DNA from 2 places in the Thermosynechococcus sp. OHK43 genome. Region 2 is predicted to be linked to the other one. Evidence: riboswitches for the same ligand, from Rfam matches in the RefSeq annotation. Region 2 holds a riboswitch; the other holds the start of a gene.
What was found. Region 2 has a riboswitch for cobalamin ahead of H8Q75_RS05135 (sirohydrochlorin chelatase). Riboswitches for the same ligand answer to the same signal wherever they lie in the genome.
Positions count from the first base shown of each region.

Region 1 (10,588 bases), on a different contig from region 2:
AGAATCCACAGCGTGGCAGTGGCGATCGCCCAATAGGGAGCTGCCCACAATCGTTTTCGTTGGTGGTCTGGGGAGTGCCACTCTTGGACTTCCACAAAGGGCAGGGTACCCCGTCGAAACCAACCGCGAATCACTAGCGATCGCCCCGACAAGGTTTTGAGATAGGCTGGCTCAAGGATTGGCCAAATCGGCCCCCAAGCTCTATGCCAGCAGCGCAGCAGAAACAAGCCATGATCCGTCTCCAGCCACAGGTGCTGTCCGAGGGCATTGCGCAAGCCCTTAGCTGCACACAACCTTCCCTTCAGCTCCACGGTGATACTGTCGAGGGGCAGGGCCGAGGGATAATGGAGGAGTTGACTCAGGGTGTAGGTTTGCGGTTGTCGCAGGGGATAGTAGGCATTGAACCGCAGAAGCAGACCTAAACCAATACCAATGGCAATGAAGCCCCGCGCCAGCGTCAACCCATCGGCTAACCACCAAAGGGGAAATGCGACCGGACCCAGCCACAGGGCAAGTTGGCCAATACCTGTGAGTATGAGGGCGACAACAAGGCCGGCGATCGCCCCCCAGAAGGGAGCAAGTTGTTGCCAAGCCCGTTGACAGCGAGGGGAGGAGGCAGAGGGTAGGGAAAGCAGGGGATCCAGTCGCCATTGCCGCGCATAGGTCATCAGGGCTTGCAGGCGCAGTCCAAGGGGACGATGGGAAGAGGTCAAGCGAAACCAATACCGCAGAGGGTGGGCGGTATCCCACTGGAGCAGCACTGGCCAATCGAGGGGTTGATCGCCCCACAGGGCGGCTTGGGTGGGGTTTAGAGGCAGAAGCAGGCGCAGGGATTCTAGGGAAGCACCGATTTCGCCTTGGGCACGCACGGCCGTTGCTGTGACTTCCATGAGGCGCAACCAAGCCATCACAAGGGTATTGGGATTCCCCACCAGGGCGGCGGCTTGGCGATCGCTATAGTACTGCCGCAGTTGATTGCTCCAAAAGCAGAGCAATTCTAGCCCCCGAAATAGGAGATAACTCCCCTGACTCAGGAGGGCACACAAACCATAAACCGTTCCCCTAAGGAGTCTTTGTTGCCACTGGCGGCTGTAGGGAGGTGCATGGCGATCCCCCCAACGGCTACACCAATAGTAAACGTCATAGGGCAGTTGCAACAGCAGTACAAGGGGCGTTACTAGCGTATTGAGCCCCAGCCGCAGTTGGGCAATTTCAGTGGCCATTAGAGCCAGCAGTTCCTCCCTAGAGAGCGATCGCAACAAACCTTCGCTGACAATAATTCGCCGCTGCCACCGTCCATAGCTAAAAATCACCGGTGCTGCCGTCATCAGACAGGCCACTTGGGGACGGGGTTGCCACCATGACCACGGCAAACGCCCCAAGAGCATCACCGTTTCGGGACTATACTCCTCAAGTTCGCCAGGACTAACAGGACGCAGACCATAACAGGCGCTCAATCGCCACGACCACAGCCAACTGCCACCACTGAGCAGCCCCAGCCCCAAGCAACCCACCAAAAACCACGCCATCAGCCCTTCCCAGCCCTGCAGGACTCCCAGTTGCTCATTGACCTCACTGAGAATGACAGCAATCACCCCTTGCAGCAGCCAAGCAATTAGCAGCAGTGTTGCCCCCTGGCTTAGCCACAGATAGATGCGAGGCACCTGCCGCAGTTCCATGGGTGGATTGGAAGCCTTTGCCGCAACAAATACAAGATGGGGGGAGGTCGGTTCCTCATCCATATAGCGTTCTAGTGCTGGTAGATGTTTTTGTGCCCAAGCCCGAATTGGTGGCAGGGGCGATCGCGCCAAGAGTTGGCACAGATCAATGGCCTCCTGCCATTGGTGAGTGTGGGCATAGGCTTTAATCAGGTGCAGGTGAGCCTTCAGACCTTCGCGGCGTTGACCGTAGCTGGCAATGACTGCTTTGAAGGCAGCGATCGCCAGTTGATAATCGCCGCGATTAAAGGCAGCCAAACCCGCAACATAGCGAGGATCTAGGCGAAAATCAGATTCTGGATCAGGCATATCCAAGTATTCCCTAGCTCACGGTTGCTGGTTACCACCGAGGGCATGGGCTTTCAAATCCTCTAGGGAGACATACTCAAGGGCACTGACATGGGTGGCCTCTAGAATCACAGGGGGAGCAACACCTGCTTCAAGGGCTTCACGCCAACGGGAGGCACACAGACACCAGCGATCGCCCGGTTTCAACCCCGGAAATTGATAGGCAGGCACAGGGGTCGAAAGATCATTGCCCCGCGAACGGGTAAACGTGAGAAATGCTGTCGTCATTTCTGCACAGACCACATGGGCACCGACATCCCCCGCCCCCGTCCGACAAAAACCATCCCGATAGAATCCTGTGAGTGGATTTTGACAGCAGCACTCTAAGGGGGTTCCCAACACATTCATTGCCGTCATCACAAATGTCCCCAAGTCCTTAACTCTCAGTTTAGCCATAGCATAGAAATTTCTTGAATGTCCTGATTGCACCCAATTGCTTTGCCATCAGCTAAACTAGGAGACGGTACCCTTACCATCCTAACTTGGTCTATGCCGAGTGTTGTTCCTCAAGAACGGCAACAGGTTACCCGCAAACACTACCCCAACTACAAAGTCATTGTCCTTAACGATGACTTCAATACCTTTCAGCACGTGGCTGCCTGTTTGATGAAGTACATTCCCAACATGACCAGCGATCGCGCTTGGGAATTAACGAACCAAGTCCATTACGAAGGCCAAGCCATTGTTTGGGTGGGTCCCCAAGAACAGGCAGAACTGTACCATGAGCAACTTTTGCGGGCGGGCCTGACAATGGCGCCCCTCGAACCCGAATAAGGATTGTTATTTATCAGTCCTTTATAAAGGGTGTTAGGGTGTTATCACGGCTATTAAAAACTTTGAATCCTGTTACCTTTCTTCATATGTCAGGATAAAAGGTAGTCCCAGAGATTGAGGAACTGCCTATGCCCGTCACTACGACCAAACGCCCACCCCGCTTAACCCTGCAGGTGTTGGACATTGCCCCTGAGACGACGGCAATTCGTTGCCTAGATTGGGATCGCGATCGCTTTGATATTGAGTTTGCCCTTGAAAACGGCACCACCTATAACTCGTTTCTAATCAAGGGTGAACGCATTGCCCTTGTGGATACTTCCCATGCCAAATTTGGCGATCGCTACCTCGATCAACTCTGGCAACTAGTGAACCCCAGTGACTTGAACTATCTCATCGTCAGCCACACCGAACCCGATCACAGTGGCCTCGTCAAGGACGTATTGACCAAAGCCCCCCATGTAACCGTGGTGGCCTCAAAGGTGGCATTGCAGTTTCTTGGGGATTTGATCCATCAGCCCTTTAGTCAGCAGCAGGTGAAAAATGGCGATCGCCTTGATTTAGGGAAAGGGCATGTTCTTGAGTTTGTCATGGCACCGAATCTCCACTGGCCAGACACCATCCTCACCTACGACCACGGCACCCAGACGCTCTTTACCTGCGATGTCTTTGGCGCTCACTTCTGCAACGATGATCCCTTTGACAGCGAGCCAGAACTGCTGGCGCCAGATTTCAAGTTCTACTACGACTGTCTCATGGGGCCCAATGCCCGCTCTGTTCTCTCCGCCTTCAAGCGCCTAGAACCCCTGCCACCGGTGCAGCTCGTTGCCACTGGTCACGGTCCGCTATTGCGCCATCATTTGGATCAATGGCTGGAGTCCTACCGCAATTGGAGCCAAGAGCAGGCTAAGGCCGCTACAACCGTAGCCATTTTCTATGCTGCCAACTATGGCTATAGCAATGCCTTGGCAGAGGCCATTGAACGGGGTGCCGCCAAAACAGGGGTGGTGGTTGAAAAAATGGATCTGCTCACGGCTGAACCTCAAGATATTCGTGAACTGACGGAGATTGCCGCTGGAATTATTATCGGCACACCACCGGCGACCGCTGTGGCTCAAACGGCCCTCAGTACAATTCGCGCTGCCGCCCACGCCAAACAGGCCATTGGTGTCTTTGAAAGTGGCGTGGCCGATGCTGAACCCGCCTATCCGCTGCTCAACCAATTTCGGGATGCCGGTCTAGTGCCCTCATTTCCAGTGATTCAGGTAACCGCCACCCCCACCGACGCCCTCTTTCAACAGGCGGAAGAAGCAGGCACTGACATGGGTCAATGGCTGTTGCGCGATCGCACAGTCAAGCAAATGAAGGCCCTAAACACTGATCTCGATAAGGCCCTTGGTCGCCTCAGTGGCGGCCTGTACATTATCACAGCCCAAAAAGGCGCCATTAACAGTGCCATGTTGGCCTCTTGGGTAGCGCAGGCCAGTACCGAACCCTTGGGGGTTTCCATTGCCGTGGCCAAGGATCGGGCAATTGAGTCATTTCTGCATGTGGGGGATACCTTTGTCCTCAACGTTCTCGAAGAGGGGAACTACCAACCCCTGATGCGCCATTTCCTGAAACGATTCCCCCCAGGGGCCGATCGCTTTGCCCATGTGAAAACCTATCCCGCCAGTAATGGCAGTCCGATTTTGGCCGACGCCCTTGCCTATCTGGAATGCACTGTTGTCAGTCGTCTGGATGCCCACGATCACTGGATTGTCTATAGCACCGTTGACAGTGGCCGCGTTTCCAAGCCCGATGGCATGACCGCTGTTCACCATCGCAAAGTAGGGAACCATTACTAAACTCGACGAGGGGGGCGATCGCCCCCGGCTAAAATTGCGCTAAACTAGGTTTGCTGCGGACGTGGCGGAATTGGCAGACGCGCTAGATTTAGGTTCTAGTACCGCAAGGTGTGTGGGTTCAAGTCCCTCCGTCCGCACTCTAGAATCTGATCCAGACTCCTGCAAATAATAGGCAATTGCTTTCTTTTGTATAAATCGAAAAATGTTGTAAAAACCATTCACCCGCGAGGGGGTTAGGCTAATTTCGAGGCCCGTTCGCTGAATAAAATCAGGCTTTAACTGGAGGATTTCTGCCGGAGTCAAGCCATTTACCCCCTCGATTAACAGTCCCACTAATCCCTTAGTGAGCTGGGAGTCAGAATCTCCCTGAAAGATCACTTTCCCCTCCTGCAAACTAGCAGTCACATATACCTGAGAGACGCAGCCGGGAACTTTATTTTCCGGTACCTTTTGCTCCTCAGGGAAAGGGGGTAGGCACCTCGCAAATGAAAGTAGATACTCATAGCGCCGTCGCTGCTCTGGGATCTGTTGAAAACGTTGGACAATCTGCTCAAGACGGGGAGGCAAGGGCTGGAAAAAAGGTGACATGGCGATTCTAGCAACGAGCTGGCGACAGAAAGTGAAAATCATTTTCACTTCGATTATACCTTCACTTGCCTAGGGAGACCCCCTGTGACCCCCCATCGGCTGCCTGGGCTAAACTTAAAACCTACAATGACATTCCCAGATCCGGATTCATCACCCAAAGTTGTTACTTCTATTGAGCAAGAGCTGGCTTCCTTGGGATTTGCTTTGATATCCCCGCTGGGTTATGCTATGGTTCACTTAGTTGCTCGGTTCTGGTGGGGATCAGCCATCAGACGTAAGGGGGAAAGTGCAGTGTGAATCTGCCGCTGTCCCGCAGCTGTGAGGAGAGATATCCCTCTCTAAGTCAGAATGCCCGCCGAGTGGTCAACCCGATACGTCAACATCTGCGAGGTACAGATGATAAAAGCAAGTTTTTTTGATTTCTATTACTGTCGAACTTCAAGCTTTGACCCCCCGAGGCCAAACTATCTGAGTTTAACCAACTGCTGCTAGGGAGTAGTGCTGCTGGTGTAAAGGTGGCAACTAGCTTTTTGCCGACTTTTCGCGGATTTTAGTTAGCCATCTCCGCGAGTTCCTGAATGGCGCTGTTTCTGAATCCGGAAGCAGCTAGCTTCTCCATTGGACTTACACAATTCTACACAATTTAGGTTAGGCAAACGATGAACATTCAAACCGCAACCCTAGGCTATCCCCGTATTGGCAAAAACCGTGAGTTAAAAAAGGCCCTAGAAGCCTTTTGGAGCAATCAACTGGATGCAGAAGCTTTGCTCAAAAAAGCGCAAGACATTGAATTGCAGAATTGGCAAAAGCAGCTTGAGGCGGGCATTGATCGCATTGGTATTGGTGATTTGAGTCTTTACGATTCTGTTTTAGATTGGAGCATCCGGCTTGGCATCATTCCAGAGCGGTACCGCTCTTTTACAGGTCTGGATCAATACTTTGCAATGGCAAGGGGCAAGGATGGTATTCCAGCCCTTGAGATGACTAAGTGGTTTGATACCAACTATCACTATTTAGTACCTGAAATTAGTGAGTCTTTTCAACCAACTGACTTCAGTGATTTCCTAGAAACTGTTCGTCGTGCTCAAACCCTCTTGGGCGATCGCGCCGTTCCAATCGTGCTGGGGCCTCTCACCCTCCTACGGCTCAGTCGGCTAGAGACGAACCTAGAGCAAGCTGTTTCCTACTTGGGCGATCGCTATCTCATCCTGTTGAGGGAACTCAAAAATCTAGGTGTTGTTGAAGTGCAAATACACGAACCCGCCTTGGTCTTAGAAGACGCTGATAGCCTTAAGAGCTTCTATCAATCCACATTTGATACACTGCGTCAAGCCAACCTACCGATCCATCTTGTGACCTACTTTGATGACCTAGGGGCAGCCTGGCCGTGGGTGATGGAGTTACCTGTGACATGCATCAGTTTAGACTTTACCCGTGGGCACAACCTAGCCCTGCTGCAACAGCATGGCTTCCCAGCAGATAAGCAGTTGGGGGTAGGAATTATTGATGGCCGCAATATTTGGAAAATTCGGCCTGAATCGGTGTTGTCAACCTTGAAAACGATTCAAAGCATCACCGCCAATATTCGGCTACATCCTTCATCTTCCCTGCAATTTGTCCCCTATGATGCAAAGCGAGAGGTCAAGCTACCAGAGCCTCTGCGAGAGGTCTTGAGTTTTGCTGAGCAAAAGCTGGATGAGGTAGTCCTCTTGGCTCAGGTGCTCAATAGCAATGATGGAACCCATCGCGAAATCTTAACGAAAAACCCCGAATTCATAGCCATACAAGCTCAATGGCAAGCTTTTGAGCAATTTAGCCCTGTCAATCCAACGGTACAGGCGCGGCTTCGCAATCTGAGTGTGCGTGATTTAGAGCGCCCGCTGCCTTACGAGCAACGTCGAACACTCCAGCCAACCCTGCCGCCCTTTCCAACGACAACGATTGGATCATTTCCCCAAACCGCCGAGGTTAGGCAACTGCGGGTGAAGTTAAAACGGCATGAAATTACCCAAGCCGAGTATGAAGCAGCAATCGATGAGGAAATTGCCAAGTGCATCCGGTTACAAGAGGAAGTGGGTCTAGATGTGTTGGTGCACGGTGAGTTTGAGCGCTCCGATATGGTCGAGTTCTTTGGCCAGCAGCTCTCTGGATTTGCCTTTACAGAACACGGTTGGGTGCAAAGCTATGGCAGCCGCTGTGTACGTCCACCCATTATTTATGGTGACGTTGCCCGCACTCAGCCAATGACCGTTCGCGAGTTTAAGGTGGCACAATCCCTCACCGACAAAATTGTTAAGGCGATGCTGACTGGGCCTGTCACTATGATTAACTGGTCATTTACCCGCACTGACATTCCTCGCAGTGAACAGGCAATGCAGATTGCCCTTGCTTTGCGAGATGAAGTTGCGGATTTGGAAGCAGCCGGTGCGAAGATAATACAGATTGATGAACCTGCCCTGCGGGAGGGGCTACCCCTGAAAGCAGAACGCTGGAATGAGTATTTGTCTTGGGCTGTGGATGCGTTTCGGTTAGCTGCTGGCGTTGCTAAGCCTGAGACCCAAATTCACACCCACATGTGCTACTCCGAGTTTGGTGACATCATTGAGCACATCGAGCGGCTCGATGCGGATGTGTTGTCAATTGAAAATAGCCGCAGCAACAATGAGACCCTATTTCAAATTACGGATGCCGGCTACAGACATCAAGTCGGCGTCGGTGTTTATGATGTCCACAGCCCAGCGGTGCCCAGTGTTGAGCAGCTAGTGCAACAGCTCCGAACTTCAGTTGAAAATTTACCCCCTGAACAGATTTGGGTCAACCCTGATTGTGGATTAAAGACGCGCCGCTGGGAGGAAGTGATTCCATCCCTGAAAAATATGGTAGAAGCCACCAGAACTATCCGGCAAGAGGCGATGCAATCTCAAAATAACGCCTAGACACTCTGTTGTAGCTCCTGGCAAAACCCAGGTCCCTTAGCAGTATATTCCGGATGTCGGTGAGGAAGAGATGGTGTTTAGGGTTGACAATGGCATTCCTTCCCACAGTGATTGAGAGGCTGGGCTCAATTCCTATCGGTGGCCTACCCTACACAGTTGGACTTTTGGTCATCGGTAGGAATTAGCAATATCAACTTCCTAAGCAACCGCGATATCTCAGCGAAGGACTGTTATGTCCAGGGGCAATCCTAATCCTGTTGAGTCCAGTTCTGGCCTGAATGGCTCTCTTAAGGAGAAACTAATGGATGAACTATCGGAAATGCCACATTGGCAGCAAGCCTTTATTGCCACGAATTTGTTAGTACTTGGATATAACGCTTGGGCAGGTTACCTATGGGGTGAGCGAGGAGTGGTTATTTGCAGTACCAATTCTCCTGAGTTTGGCATTGCAGGGGAATCTTTCCGAACCCACTTTGTTCCCCGTTCCCGCCTTGCTCCCTTCTTAAATGCTTGGTTAGCCGCTCCTGATACTGTGATTTTGCGCCATCACTTTATGACTGCCCACATTTTGGAAGCAGTGGATTCTTACCATCCAGCTACCGAATTAATATTCCTCTTGGAATCCTTTAATCGAGTAACGTTTTTCTATCTGAAGAACTTACCGATCGCCCCGCCTCAATGTTATGAACAGGTGCGTAGAAATTGGCAAGAGTTTCAGCCAGCTATTTGTCAAGGGCAGCGCCAAACTATGCAGTAGCTTTGGATTTGCCTATACCAGAACCAATGAATTGAGGCCTAGTAAATAGGTTGCTTAAAAATCCTTCTTTCTAGATTTATTTAAAACAGTTGGTTGGTTATGGACACAACTGGACTCGAACCAGTGACCCCCACGATGTCAACGTGGTGCTCTAACCAACTGAGCTATGCGTCCTTGGCTTTACTAGTTTAGCATACACAAGGCTAATCTTGCAGCAGTTTAACCGTTACATTTGTATCGGCGCGATCGCTCAACGACCGCGTAGCCACCCCTAAAATGACCGGCTCACTTACCCCCGGTTCAGGATGTTGGATAGTACGGGCAATCACGGTCAGGCGATCGCCCCCTCGGCCTAGCCGTCCCAAGGAAAATAAATCATTGGCTGCTTGTACTAGCGTTGCTTCAAGGGTACTGAAGTCAATATCGGCAGGAACAGTGATCACGGCTTGAGTGGCACCATTGTCATAGACGAGGGTGTATTTGCCGGCACCAGGCACTGGGGAGTGAACAATCGGCACAATACTCAGGGCAAAGAGTCCGACCGTCACAACACCAAGAAACCCACTAATACCGACAAAGCGAAAGCGCACACCCCAGCGAAAAACAAAAGCGAGTGCAGTCAAGCCGGTCATGGCAAGGGTGGCAATGCCTGCCCAGCGGCTATAGGTGGCAAAATCAGTGGGGGTCAGCACTACTGTTCCTCCTCATTACTGACAAAGCCATTCACAGGGGCTTGATCTTGTTGCAAGGCTGCGCGGAGGGTATGCCAGGTCAAGGTGGCACACTTAATCCGTACGGGAAACTGAGCCACCCCCCGCATCACATTCAGCTTCCGGAATTCTGGGGGAAACTCAAATTGCCCCTTCATCATGGCTTGGAACTGCTCCACCATTTGAAGGGCGCGACTGACGGGCTGACCCCGCAGGGCATCGGCCATCAAGTCTGCTGAAGCCATCGCGATCGCGCAGCCTTCCCCCTCAAACTGAATATCCTTAATGATTGTTTCGCCCTGCTCATTTGTCTGTAGGGCAACGGTTAAATCAATCGTGTCTCCACAGGAGGGATTATGTCCCCGTTGCTGGCGATCCACAGGCTGGGTGCGACCCCGATGGCGGGGTTTCTTATAGTGGTCCAGAATAACCTGCTGGTAGAGGGTGCGAAGATTATCAATAGACATTGAGAGTACTCTATGCTTGGTGCATCTACCCCAATAAACTAAACTATCTTAAGTGGCGAGGGTGGTAAGACTTTGCCAAAAAAGCGTCAGGGTGGCTGCCGTCCCGACACCAAACATCAGGGAGCGCCCTAAGGGAAAATTGGCAATGTAGCAAATACTGTATAAAAAGCGAGCTACGACAAAACTAAGGCTGGCGATCGCCACCGTTGCATCATTCACACCCGCAAAGAGAGTTAGCAGCACCGCCGCAGCAAAAGGCATGAAGGTTTCAAAGCTATTTTCATGGGCCCATACCGCCCGCTGCGCAAAGGGAGGGAGCTTCTCAAAAAGGGCACGGGGAGCCGCCATATCAAAGCCTGCCTGCAGGCGTCCTACCACCACAAAAATGTAGGGGAAATAGATAAGCAGTGTTGCCATCAGTAAACTGGCAGCCAGTAGCCAAGGGA
Region 1 is NZ_JACOMP010000237.1:1,583-12,170, reverse strand. It holds gene H8Q75_RS10130 (zinc metalloprotease HtpX) at 1-2,027, opposite strand, end outside; gene H8Q75_RS10125 (DUF2237 domain-containing protein) at 2,046-2,426, opposite strand; gene clpS (ATP-dependent Clp protease adapter ClpS) at 2,556-2,840, shown strand; gene H8Q75_RS10115 (diflavin flavoprotein) at 2,969-4,684, shown strand; tRNA gene H8Q75_RS10110 (tRNA-Leu) at 4,740-4,821, shown strand; partial or broken gene H8Q75_RS10105 (SufE family protein) at 4,859-5,272, opposite strand; cobalamin riboswitch at 5,502-5,647, shown strand; gene metE (5-methyltetrahydropteroyltriglutamate--homocysteine S-methyltransferase) at 5,932-8,208, shown strand; gene H8Q75_RS10095 (hypothetical protein) at 8,510-8,965, shown strand; tRNA gene H8Q75_RS10090 (tRNA-Val) at 9,066-9,139, opposite strand; gene H8Q75_RS10085 (Ycf51 family protein) at 9,169-9,657, opposite strand; gene sufU (Fe-S cluster assembly sulfur transfer protein SufU) at 9,657-10,142, opposite strand; gene H8Q75_RS10075 (MAPEG family protein) at 10,191-10,588, opposite strand, start outside.
Region 1: linked by a shared signal. The riboswitch ahead of metE (5-methyltetrahydropteroyltriglutamate--homocysteine S-methyltransferase) and the one ahead of H8Q75_RS05135 (sirohydrochlorin chelatase) in region 2 are both predicted to bind cobalamin.

Region 2 (9,570 bases):
TGTCATCGCGGGGTTGGTTTTAGCCTCGATTCGCTACCGAGAAGCAGTTCATGAGGGCGATCGCCACCTGAATGTTTGGCAGGACTTGCGGGAGGGGTTTGACTACGTGCGCAAAAATCGCCTCTTGGGCACTGCGATGCTCCAGTTAACAATCCTCTACTGTGTCTTTGCCGCCTTGACAGTGCTGGCGGTCAGTATAGCCCAAGAAATTGGCTTGCGGCCCAACCAGTTTGGCTTTCTCTTGGCCGCTGCAGGGCTGGGGTTGATTTTAGGGGCGGGGGTTTTGGGTCAATGGGGGGAGAAATTGCATCATCGGCCCCTGCCCTTGATTGGCTTTTTGGTGATGGCAGCTGTCTTGCTGGTCTTTGCCTTTGTACATCATCTGTGGCTGGGTCTGGGCTTGAGTATTTTGCTGGGGATGGGAGCGTCTTTAATTGGTATTCCCATGCAGACCCTGATCCAGATGCGGACTCCTGCGACGATGCGGGGTAAGGTCTTTGGCTTCCAAAATAACGTTGTCAATATTGCCCTCAGTGTGCCCTTGGCGATCGCGGGCATTCTTTCCGACTTCCTTGGCCTCACGGTGGTCATGGTGGGGATGGGGGGCGTGGTGGCGATCGCTGGGATTTGGGCGTGGCGGAATACACGCGCGGTTCTTGAGGATGCGATTTAGGAGGGAGGGATGCCCCTACTACATTTGAGTACTTGGCCAGAGGTCGAAGCCTATCTCAACACTTCCAAGGGGATGATTATTCCCATAGGCTCTACGGAGCAGCATGGCCCTATGGGTCTAATCGGTACTGATGCCCTCTGTGCTGAGGCGATCGCCAAAGGGGTCGGGGAAACCACCCAAGCGCTTGTTGGCCCCACCATTGCCGTGGGCATGGCTCTACACCATACGGCTTTCCCCGGCACCATTAGTTTGCGCCCTAGTACGTTAATTCTGGTGATTCGCGACTATTTAGTGAGCTTGGTACGGGCAGGCTTTCAACGCTTCTTTTTCATCAATGGTCACGGCGGCAATATCGCTACAGTCAAAGCCGCCTTTGCTGAAACCTATGCTGTCTTGACAGATTTACAAATTCCAGAGGCTGATCAAGTGCGCTGTGAATTGGCCAACTGGTTTATGTGTAGTTCGGTGATGCAACTGGCGCGAGAATGGTATGGCGATCGCGAGGGTTCCCATGCCACCCCCAGTGAAGTCGCGGTGACCCAATTTCTCTATCCAGAGGCCATTAAGCGGGTTCCCCTCAATCCCGAAGTCAATAGCAGTCATGCTATCTACAGTGCCGCAGATTTTCGCCGCCGCTATCCTGATGGTCGTATGGGGGCAGATTCCAGTTTGGCCACCCCTGAGCATGGACAGCAATTTTATCAGCGGGCTGTTCAGGAGTTGAGCGATCGCTACCGTCAATTTCTTCAAGCCGACTAAATGACTGTCTCTCTCCCCTCTCAAACATGGCACTGGCAAGGATACCCGATTCTCTATCGGTATCAAGGTAGCCAAGGTACCCCCCTACTGCTGATTCACGGCTTTGGTGCCTCTAGTTTGCATTGGCGCAACAATATTCCTCCCCTTGCCGCTTACCATCGGGTCTACGCCATTGATTTGTTGGGCTTTGGTGGCTCCGCCAAACCCGCTCCCTCGACTCTCCCCTACACCTTTGAGACCTGGTCAACCTTGGTTTTGGCCTTTTGCCATGAGGTGATTGGCCAGCCTACCGTTCTTATTGGTAACTCTATTGGCTGCGTGGTCGCTTTACAGGCCGCTGTTTTCCAGCCAGCGTGGGTCCGTCAATTGATCCTGCTCAACTGCTCTCTGCGTCAGCTTCACGATCGCAAACGACAGCAACTCCCTTGGTACCGCCGCTGGGGAACCAGCCTACTCCAGCAACTTTTAGCCAATCGCACCCTTGGCACCTACTTTTTCCGCCAAATTGCCCAACCCCGTACTGTGCGCCGCATTCTCCACCAAGCCTATGCCAACGCTGCCGCGGTCACCGATGAACTAGTGGAGATATTACTCACCCCTGCCCAAGACGCCGGGGCTGCCGATGTCTTTCTGGCCTTTGTGCGTTATTCCCAGGGCCCCTTACCCGAAGACCTGCTACCGCAGATCACCTGCCCCACCTATTTCCTTTGGGGCGCCGCCGATCCCTGGGAACCGATTGATGAAGCTCAGAAGTTAGCTAAGTTTCCCTGTGTGCAGGAGTTTGTTGCCTTACCAGAGATTGGCCATTGCCCCCAAGATGAAGCACCTGAGCAGGTGAATACCCACATTCTGAAATGGTTGGGCAAAATTTCCATCAGCACCTAGGATATGCTCTGAACTCATGTTATACTGGTAAAGCTTAACGGGGCGTAGCGCAGCTTGGTAGCGCACCACTTTGGGGTAGTGGGGGTCGTGGGTTCAAATCCCGCCGCTCCGATCTTGAGAGTATTGAAAACTTGGTTAGGGCGATCGCTCTCCTTCTGCGCTTTGACGGTGAACTTTATTATTCCTATCGAGCGATCGCTCCTCTATGCTGATATGCTGAACCCGTTTACCTCGAAGCTGGTCCAGACCATCTCCCCACTTTGGCACGGGGGGTGTCATGGATAATCAGCAAATCGTCATCGCTCCCACTTGAGAGGCGGGTCTTGAGTAACTGTCCCCGTGGTAACCCGCTTAATTAAAGCAAATGCTGAGAGAATCCCACTGGCCTGAGGGGGCGATTTCTTTCAACTCATCAACCGACCGAAATTTTCTACCCCCTTGGTGGTTTCTATACCTTTCGAGGCGTCCAATAACAACCTGAGCCTCGTCGATGGTCAATCCCGGAACACGCTGCTTAAGACTCTCAGCATCTCTGTAGCGGTTGATGCGAATATTTCGCCGCTTTTGTAATGGGGTGGGGGATGACTCTAGGATGTTCCTAAGGATTTTAACTTGTTCTGAGAGATTCATCACCTGCTGAGATTGCTCAGTCATTTCTTGATGGATGCTTTCTATCTGTTTTTTGAGTGGTTGCAGATAGCGATCGAGGATGTTCGTGAATTCTGAGGCTGACAGAGGCAACTGTAAGTAGACCCCTTCCTGTTGAGGGGGATGCCCTTGGGCATTGATTTGCATCAGCGTTTTGATACGCTCTTGGAAATCTGAGACTTCTTGGTCATCCGCCAGTTCAACTCTGGTGGCCCACAACTGCTTAATCCCCAATTCCCGAGCAAAGTCCACAACTTCCTTGCCAAAGACAACTTCGTACTCTACATCCCCTGTCTGGCTGGTGACTGAGCGAATAATTAAGGGAATCAGGTTGGTCTGGTACTTTTCTAGATCCTCACGGATCAAAGTCGGTGAAACATACAGTAGCGCTTGGGGATAGTCATCGGGAACTTTTAGGAGATCAATGTGCACCTGACCCTGATGCACATCGTATAGACCAAGGTACCTTGAGAGTCTGTTGGATTTACTCATGCTGTGGAAATGCCTCAGTGGAAAGATGGCGCGCCAAATTTTCAAATGTTGTCGTTAGCTCATCAATTGGTTCTTGATCTGCTCTTGATAATTCCGCATATAGATTTCTGCTAAATATGGGTTGCTGTAAATCTGTTGCTTTTTCTATAGCAGCGCGCTTAGGAATCCATGTGTCTTTAGGCAAGAGATTAGAAACGACAGCATACTCGCGAGCTACTCTCTCAAGGATATCCTGGAGCCTCTCTTGCATCTGCGCATTGACAGCAGAGTTCCTCTGATCGTACTTATTAACGGCAATACCCAGAAGCCGCGGCGGGTTATCCATTACAGGTCTGAAGGCTTCTAGGCGGGCCAAGACATACTCAATCGCCCGTATGGGGTAAGGGGCAAATTCTATCGGAATCAGAACCCCATGGGAAGCCATCAAAGCAATGGCATTGACTTTACCAAAGGCAGGGGGTGGATCAATTAGGATGATATCGTAGGGGTGGTTTCTTAGCTTTCTTTGCAGGACGCGATCGATATCTATTGTCCTAATCAGGTCGGCTTCTTGGTCTGCGAGGCGAATGTGGGAGGGGACAACGTCTAAGTGGAGATTGTCCCAACGCTTTCGATAGACGACTTCCTCGAGGGTGACCTTTGGTTCTAAGAGGAGGTGAGCAATGTCTTTCCGGCCTTGATCCTCAATATCCCTCAGGGGATCAATGCCTAAACCAATGCTAAGATTCGACTGCGGATCAATATCAATGAGTAGCACGCGCTTGCCCATGGCAGCAAAGGCAGCACCTAGGTTCAGGGTAAGGGTTGTTTTCCCCACTCCCCCTTTATGATTAAAGACAGTAATAATCATGGCAGTCCTCTGAGGATGTGTTGAGGGAAAAGCATAATTTTTTTGCAATACTTTTTCAAGGTGATGATAAATCTTGAGTTGCTCTTGGGTTAGGGCGCTCACAAGCGCTTCAGCAGCATTGCGGTGCAGTACCTTGGTCAGTTTTTGAATGCTTTTTCGCTCCAACTGGCCGGCGGCCCACTTGAGTTGGCACAGGGGCTTTTTTAGGGGATTTTGATAAAAGAGTTGGTAATCTTTACCATTGATTAAAAGGCCAAAAACCGCTTGAGCTGCTGCCATGTATTCCCGCAGTTGCTGTTGACCGCTGAGCCTTGACTCATTTGAGGATTTGACCTCAATCACAAGGTAGTTGAAGGAGCGATCGCCCGCCAGCGGCAAGGAAATGAGAAAATCGGGATAGCCATTCCCTAGCTTTGGCTTGATCCAATAGTTTTGAAGATCATAGCCCCATGCCTTTAACAAAGGTAGGACTATCTTCCGTTCAATCTCGGCTTCGTTACCCCTAGGCATTGCTCAGTGTCCTTGCCGTTACCTTCTGAGTGAGTGCCAGTGGCTAAAATTAAAGGGAACGCTGCCTAAGGGGAAGCCGCCAAAAAGGCGTGGGCAACAGCCCAGCAAACACTCGTAGAACAATGAGTGCGTGCGCAAAAAAGGTCAGAGCTACCCAAAAGCGGGGAAACCAATAGGCACGTGGGTCGCTACTGAGGGGGGGAAAAAGTTGATAGCCCAGCCAAATTAAGGCGGGAGGCAAGGTTACCAATAAAACTGCCAGAATTATAGCCGTATAGGTGAGGCTAGCGGGGGGCGTGTTGAGCGATCGCCAGTTGGTACCCGTCCACTGCCAGCGAAATGCCATGGCACTGTCTTCGAGCCGTGCTGTTTGATGGACAAAATCCAAGCTGAGAATATGGCGGCAAAAGTTACAGGCATAGGTATCCATCAGTACCATCGGCGCAATTTGCCCGTGACGGCAAACGGGGCATAAATAGACGCCATTGGCTTCCAAGGGCTTAGCAGGGGTGGACTCTGGCATAAGCTACGCTTGGGGATGTAGCGCCCGTTGTTCAAGACCGCGGTAGAGACGGTTCAGGGCATTCATATAGGCTTGGGCAGAGGCCACAATAATATCCGTGTTAGCGGCATGGCCAGCATAGATGCGATCCTCGTGCTGTAGCCGAATTGTTACCTCACCGATAGCATCAATGCCGGCGGTAACGGATTGCACCGAGTATTCAATGAGGCGATTGGGAATTTGCACCACACGGTTAATGGCACGATAGACCGCGTCCACAGGGCCAGTGCCAATGGCGGCATCGGTCAACTCTTCACCACTGGGGGTACGCACGGTCACCGTTGCTGTTGGGCGGGCATGATCACCGCAGGAAACTTGGACAAATTCCAGTTGATAGCCCCGCAGATCAATCCCTTGGCTTTCATCCTTGGCGATCGCCTCCAGATCCCAGTCAGTGATTTCTTTTTTCTTGTCGGCGAGATCCTTAAAGCGCAAAAAGGCCTTATTGAGTTCCGTTTCACTGAGTTCAAAGCCCAATTCCCGTAGGCGGGTGGCAAAGGCATTACGGCCAGAGAGCTTGCCCAAGACAATTTGGTTATCGGCAAGGCCAATCAGTTGGGCATCCATGATTTCATAGGTTTGCTTGTGCTTGAGGACGCCATCTTGGTGAATCCCCGATTGGTGGGCAAAGGCATTGGCACCCACGATCGCCTTGTTGGGTTGAATCAGCATCCCCGTTAGGTTTGAGACCAAGCGGGAGGTTTTATAAATTTCACGGGTGTTGATATTCGTCAAGGGTTCCTCTGATTCGGGTGGGCGACCTAGGAAAGGATTGAAGTACTGCCGCCGCACATAAAGTGCCATAACCAATTCCTCAAGGGCAGCATTCCCCGCACGCTCACCAATGCCATTAATCGTACACTCCAGTTGCCGGGCGCCATTTTTCACCGCTTCCAGGAAGTTAGCAACCGCCAAACCCAAGTCATTGTGACCATGAACCGAGATGACGGCGCGATCGATATTGGGCACATTTTCCTTAATGCCTTTGATCAGGGCACCAAACTCGGCGGGGGTGGTGTACCCCACAGTGTCAGGAATGTTGACCGTCGTTGCACCAGCGTCAATGACCCGCTCTAGAACTTCATAGAGAAACTCAGGATCTGAACGCCCAGCATCCTCTGGGGAAAACTCCACATCATCCACAAAAGACTTGGCATAGGCCACCATTTCTTGCGCAATTTCCAGTACTTCAGCGCGGGTTTTCCTGAGCTTGTACTCTAGGTGAATATCGGAGGTGGCAATAAACGTGTGAATGCGAGGATAGTAGGCAGGTTTGAGGGCTTTTGCGGCGGCTTCAATATCTTGGCGGGTGGCACGAGCCAAACCACAAATGACAGGACCGGTTTCAGTGCCTACAGTTTCGGCAATCCGCTGTACGGCTTCAAAGTCGCCAGGGCTGGCAAAGGGAAAACCCGCCTCAATAATATCCACCCCCAGGCGAGCCAGTTGACGGGCGATCGTCAGTTTTTCATCCACATTCAATGAGGCCCCTGGGGACTGTTCACCGTCCCGCAGTGTGGTATCGAAAATTAACACCCGATCAACGGTCTGGGGAGGATATTTAATGCGCATAGACAAGCCCCATCCAAGCTTGAGAAAGAGTACCAGTCATTTTAACTCTAACATTTTCGCTGGGGAGCAATGGTTAGCTTTTGCGGCGGGAAGCCCTGCGTCTTATCCGCTGGCGGTCGGGAGTCGGTCACGGAACCTGCCAAATGCGTTGGTGATAACTGGGCAAGTGATCTAGGTCCACGCTTGATGCATGGTGATGGGGGTGACCCCCAGGATCGTGGCTGTGGGAGGGGTGCTCATGATCGTGATGATGGTGGTGAGGATGGCCATGGCCTGCCACCAAGCGGAATTTGCAGGTTTCACAGTTCATGGCCACCTGTCCCCCATAGGTCTCAATTTCCCGCCGCCGCGTTAGATAAAACAGTTGCGGATGCAAGCCAATTTCCGGCAGGTTCACGTATTCAACATTGGGATAGGCGGCTTGGGCTTCTGCGGTGAGGGCATAGATTTTCTTGACGAGTGCCCCTGTAAACATGAAGTGGGGCAGGACAATCACGCGGCGGGGGCGGTGAAGATTCGCCCGCGCAAACCCTTCGGGTAGGCGAGGATGGGTGATGCCAATGAAGCACACCTCAACCGTTTGGTACCCACTGCCCTCCCAGAGCATACGGGCTAGCTTAAAGACGTCGCCATTGGCATCGGGATCGCTGGAGCCGCGTCCCACCATTAAGAGAACGGTTTCTTCACGGCCAATGCCTTGGGGGTTAAATTCTGGGAAGTCCAGTAGTTCGAGGCGCGATCGCCAGAGGCTCAAGATTTCTGGGGCAAGGCCATAGGGGCGGCCATAGTGGTAGCGCAACTGCGGAAAAGCACGCCGGGCCCGATCCAACTCGTTCGTAACATCAAATTTATTGTGGCGAGCAGCAAAGAGCAAAATCGGCAGCACTGACAAATCGGTATAACCTGCGGCCGCACATTGGCTCAGAACCTCAAAAATCGAGGGTTCGGTTAACTCCAGAAAACAGGGAAAAACAGGCCGACAGGAATCCAGTTGATAATAGGCTTGGGCAAAGTCCAAAAATGCTTGGCGACCCTCAGCATCACGCGTGCCATGACCAATGAGCAAGAGGGGGCGAGGCTGGGGGAGAGGGGGTAAATCGAGACTAAAACCAAGGGGATTGAGAATTGAATCGTTAAGCGCAACAACCACGTTGAAACTCCATGCCCGTGCGACGCAGGCAAATAGAGTGAACCACAGCAAGTAGGCATTCTGGCTGAGGGGAGTTCCCCATCACAGCTGCGGCACAGCACCAGACTTGCACTGGGTTTTCCCTACAGGCTGCTTTTCACAGTGAACGTTGCCAATTCTAACGAGATTCTCAAACCCCTGTCTATGCGGGGGGTAGGCACATTAGGTGCTTATAGCGCCGCGGCATCGAGAACACCAATCGTTTGATTGTAGATGGCTTGGGCTTCTTCGGGGGTGTTGCCAATACTGACAAGTCCAAGCTTACCAAATTCCGAAAGTGCCCCCATGAGGTGAAAGACGGTGCCCGTTTCGGTACTGGAGTCAAAGTGCAAATGGTAGCGAGCAATCATATCCAAGAGATCATTGGGCAAGAGGCCGCGATAGTGGGGCTGGCAGAGGTTATCGGAGGCAATGTAATACTTAGGACGGCGGTGCTTGCTGTAAAACAGTCCAGAGGCTAGCTCATAGTGGCCATCGGTGAGGAATTTTAAGGTCATAAAGGGGTGCGTAGTACCGCCTTTGCGCAGGTTAATTTCAATGGCATAAAGCTCCCAGCCTGCTGTTGTCTGGGTTGCAACAACGTCCACACCAAAACAGCCGATCACTCCCTGCTGTGCCAAGTACGTCCCTACTTTTTGCCCCAGTTGTTGCAGTTGCTGGCGATAGTCGGCATGGGCAGGAAATTCACAGCCAATAAAAATTTGACCTGTGGGGGCATTGAGTAACTGTTCATGGGTCGAAACAATTTCAACACTGCCTTTGGGGGTAATACACCCTTGGACACTGGGCGATCGCTTGACTGTCCCTTCAACAAAGGCTTCGACAATCCCCCCCAGATCTGTAAACCGCTGCCGATAGGAGGCCCAAGTTTCATTGGGAGCTTGAAAGACCATGTCCTCTAGGCTATTCTCAATCCGCTGGAGATGATCGGGGGTATGCGGGCTGCCCAAGGGGCGCAGGGGGCGGAGGTCGAGAAGAGCATTGCCTTCTCCAGAAAAGGCTGCGTTGAGTTTCACCACCAGCCGTTGAAGGTCAGGGCATTTTTCCTGTAGATGAGCGATCGCCCGCACCAGTTCTGGCACCCCCTGCAAAAAGCCACTGCCAATCGGGTGGAGGATTCCCGCCGCTGCAAACAGTTCTCGGCTGCCGGCCTTGGTTCCCCAATAAAGGAGATCCGGATCCGTAGAGTAGAGGGGAACGCCTAAGCGTACCGCCAGTTCCCGCTCCAAAGGGGTGGAGTTAAAACACACCATGTAGGCTTGGTTGGGACGCAGGGCTTGACGAATACGCTCCAAGAGGCGAGGTCGCTCTAAAATTTTTGCGGTGAGGGGTTTATCGGAGCGATCGTAGGTGGCCAGCAAGAGCAGGCGATCGCGGGCATGGGAACTGGGCACCCCCGGCAGTAAATCTAAGTAGTAATCCACAATACT
Region 2 is NZ_JACOMP010000127.1:355-9,924, reverse strand. It holds gene H8Q75_RS05175 (MFS transporter) at 1-673, shown strand, start outside; gene H8Q75_RS05170 (creatininase family protein) at 683-1,432, shown strand; gene H8Q75_RS05165 (alpha/beta fold hydrolase) at 1,433-2,317, shown strand; tRNA gene H8Q75_RS05160 (tRNA-Pro) at 2,356-2,429, shown strand; gene H8Q75_RS05155 (hypothetical protein) at 2,669-3,457, opposite strand; gene H8Q75_RS05150 (ParA family protein) at 3,450-4,769, opposite strand; gene H8Q75_RS05145 (hypothetical protein) at 4,867-5,340, opposite strand; gene H8Q75_RS05140 (2-isopropylmalate synthase) at 5,344-6,951, opposite strand; gene H8Q75_RS05135 (sirohydrochlorin chelatase) at 7,079-8,101, opposite strand; cobalamin riboswitch at 8,134-8,278, opposite strand; gene H8Q75_RS05130 (peptide ligase PGM1-related protein) at 8,311-9,570, opposite strand, start outside.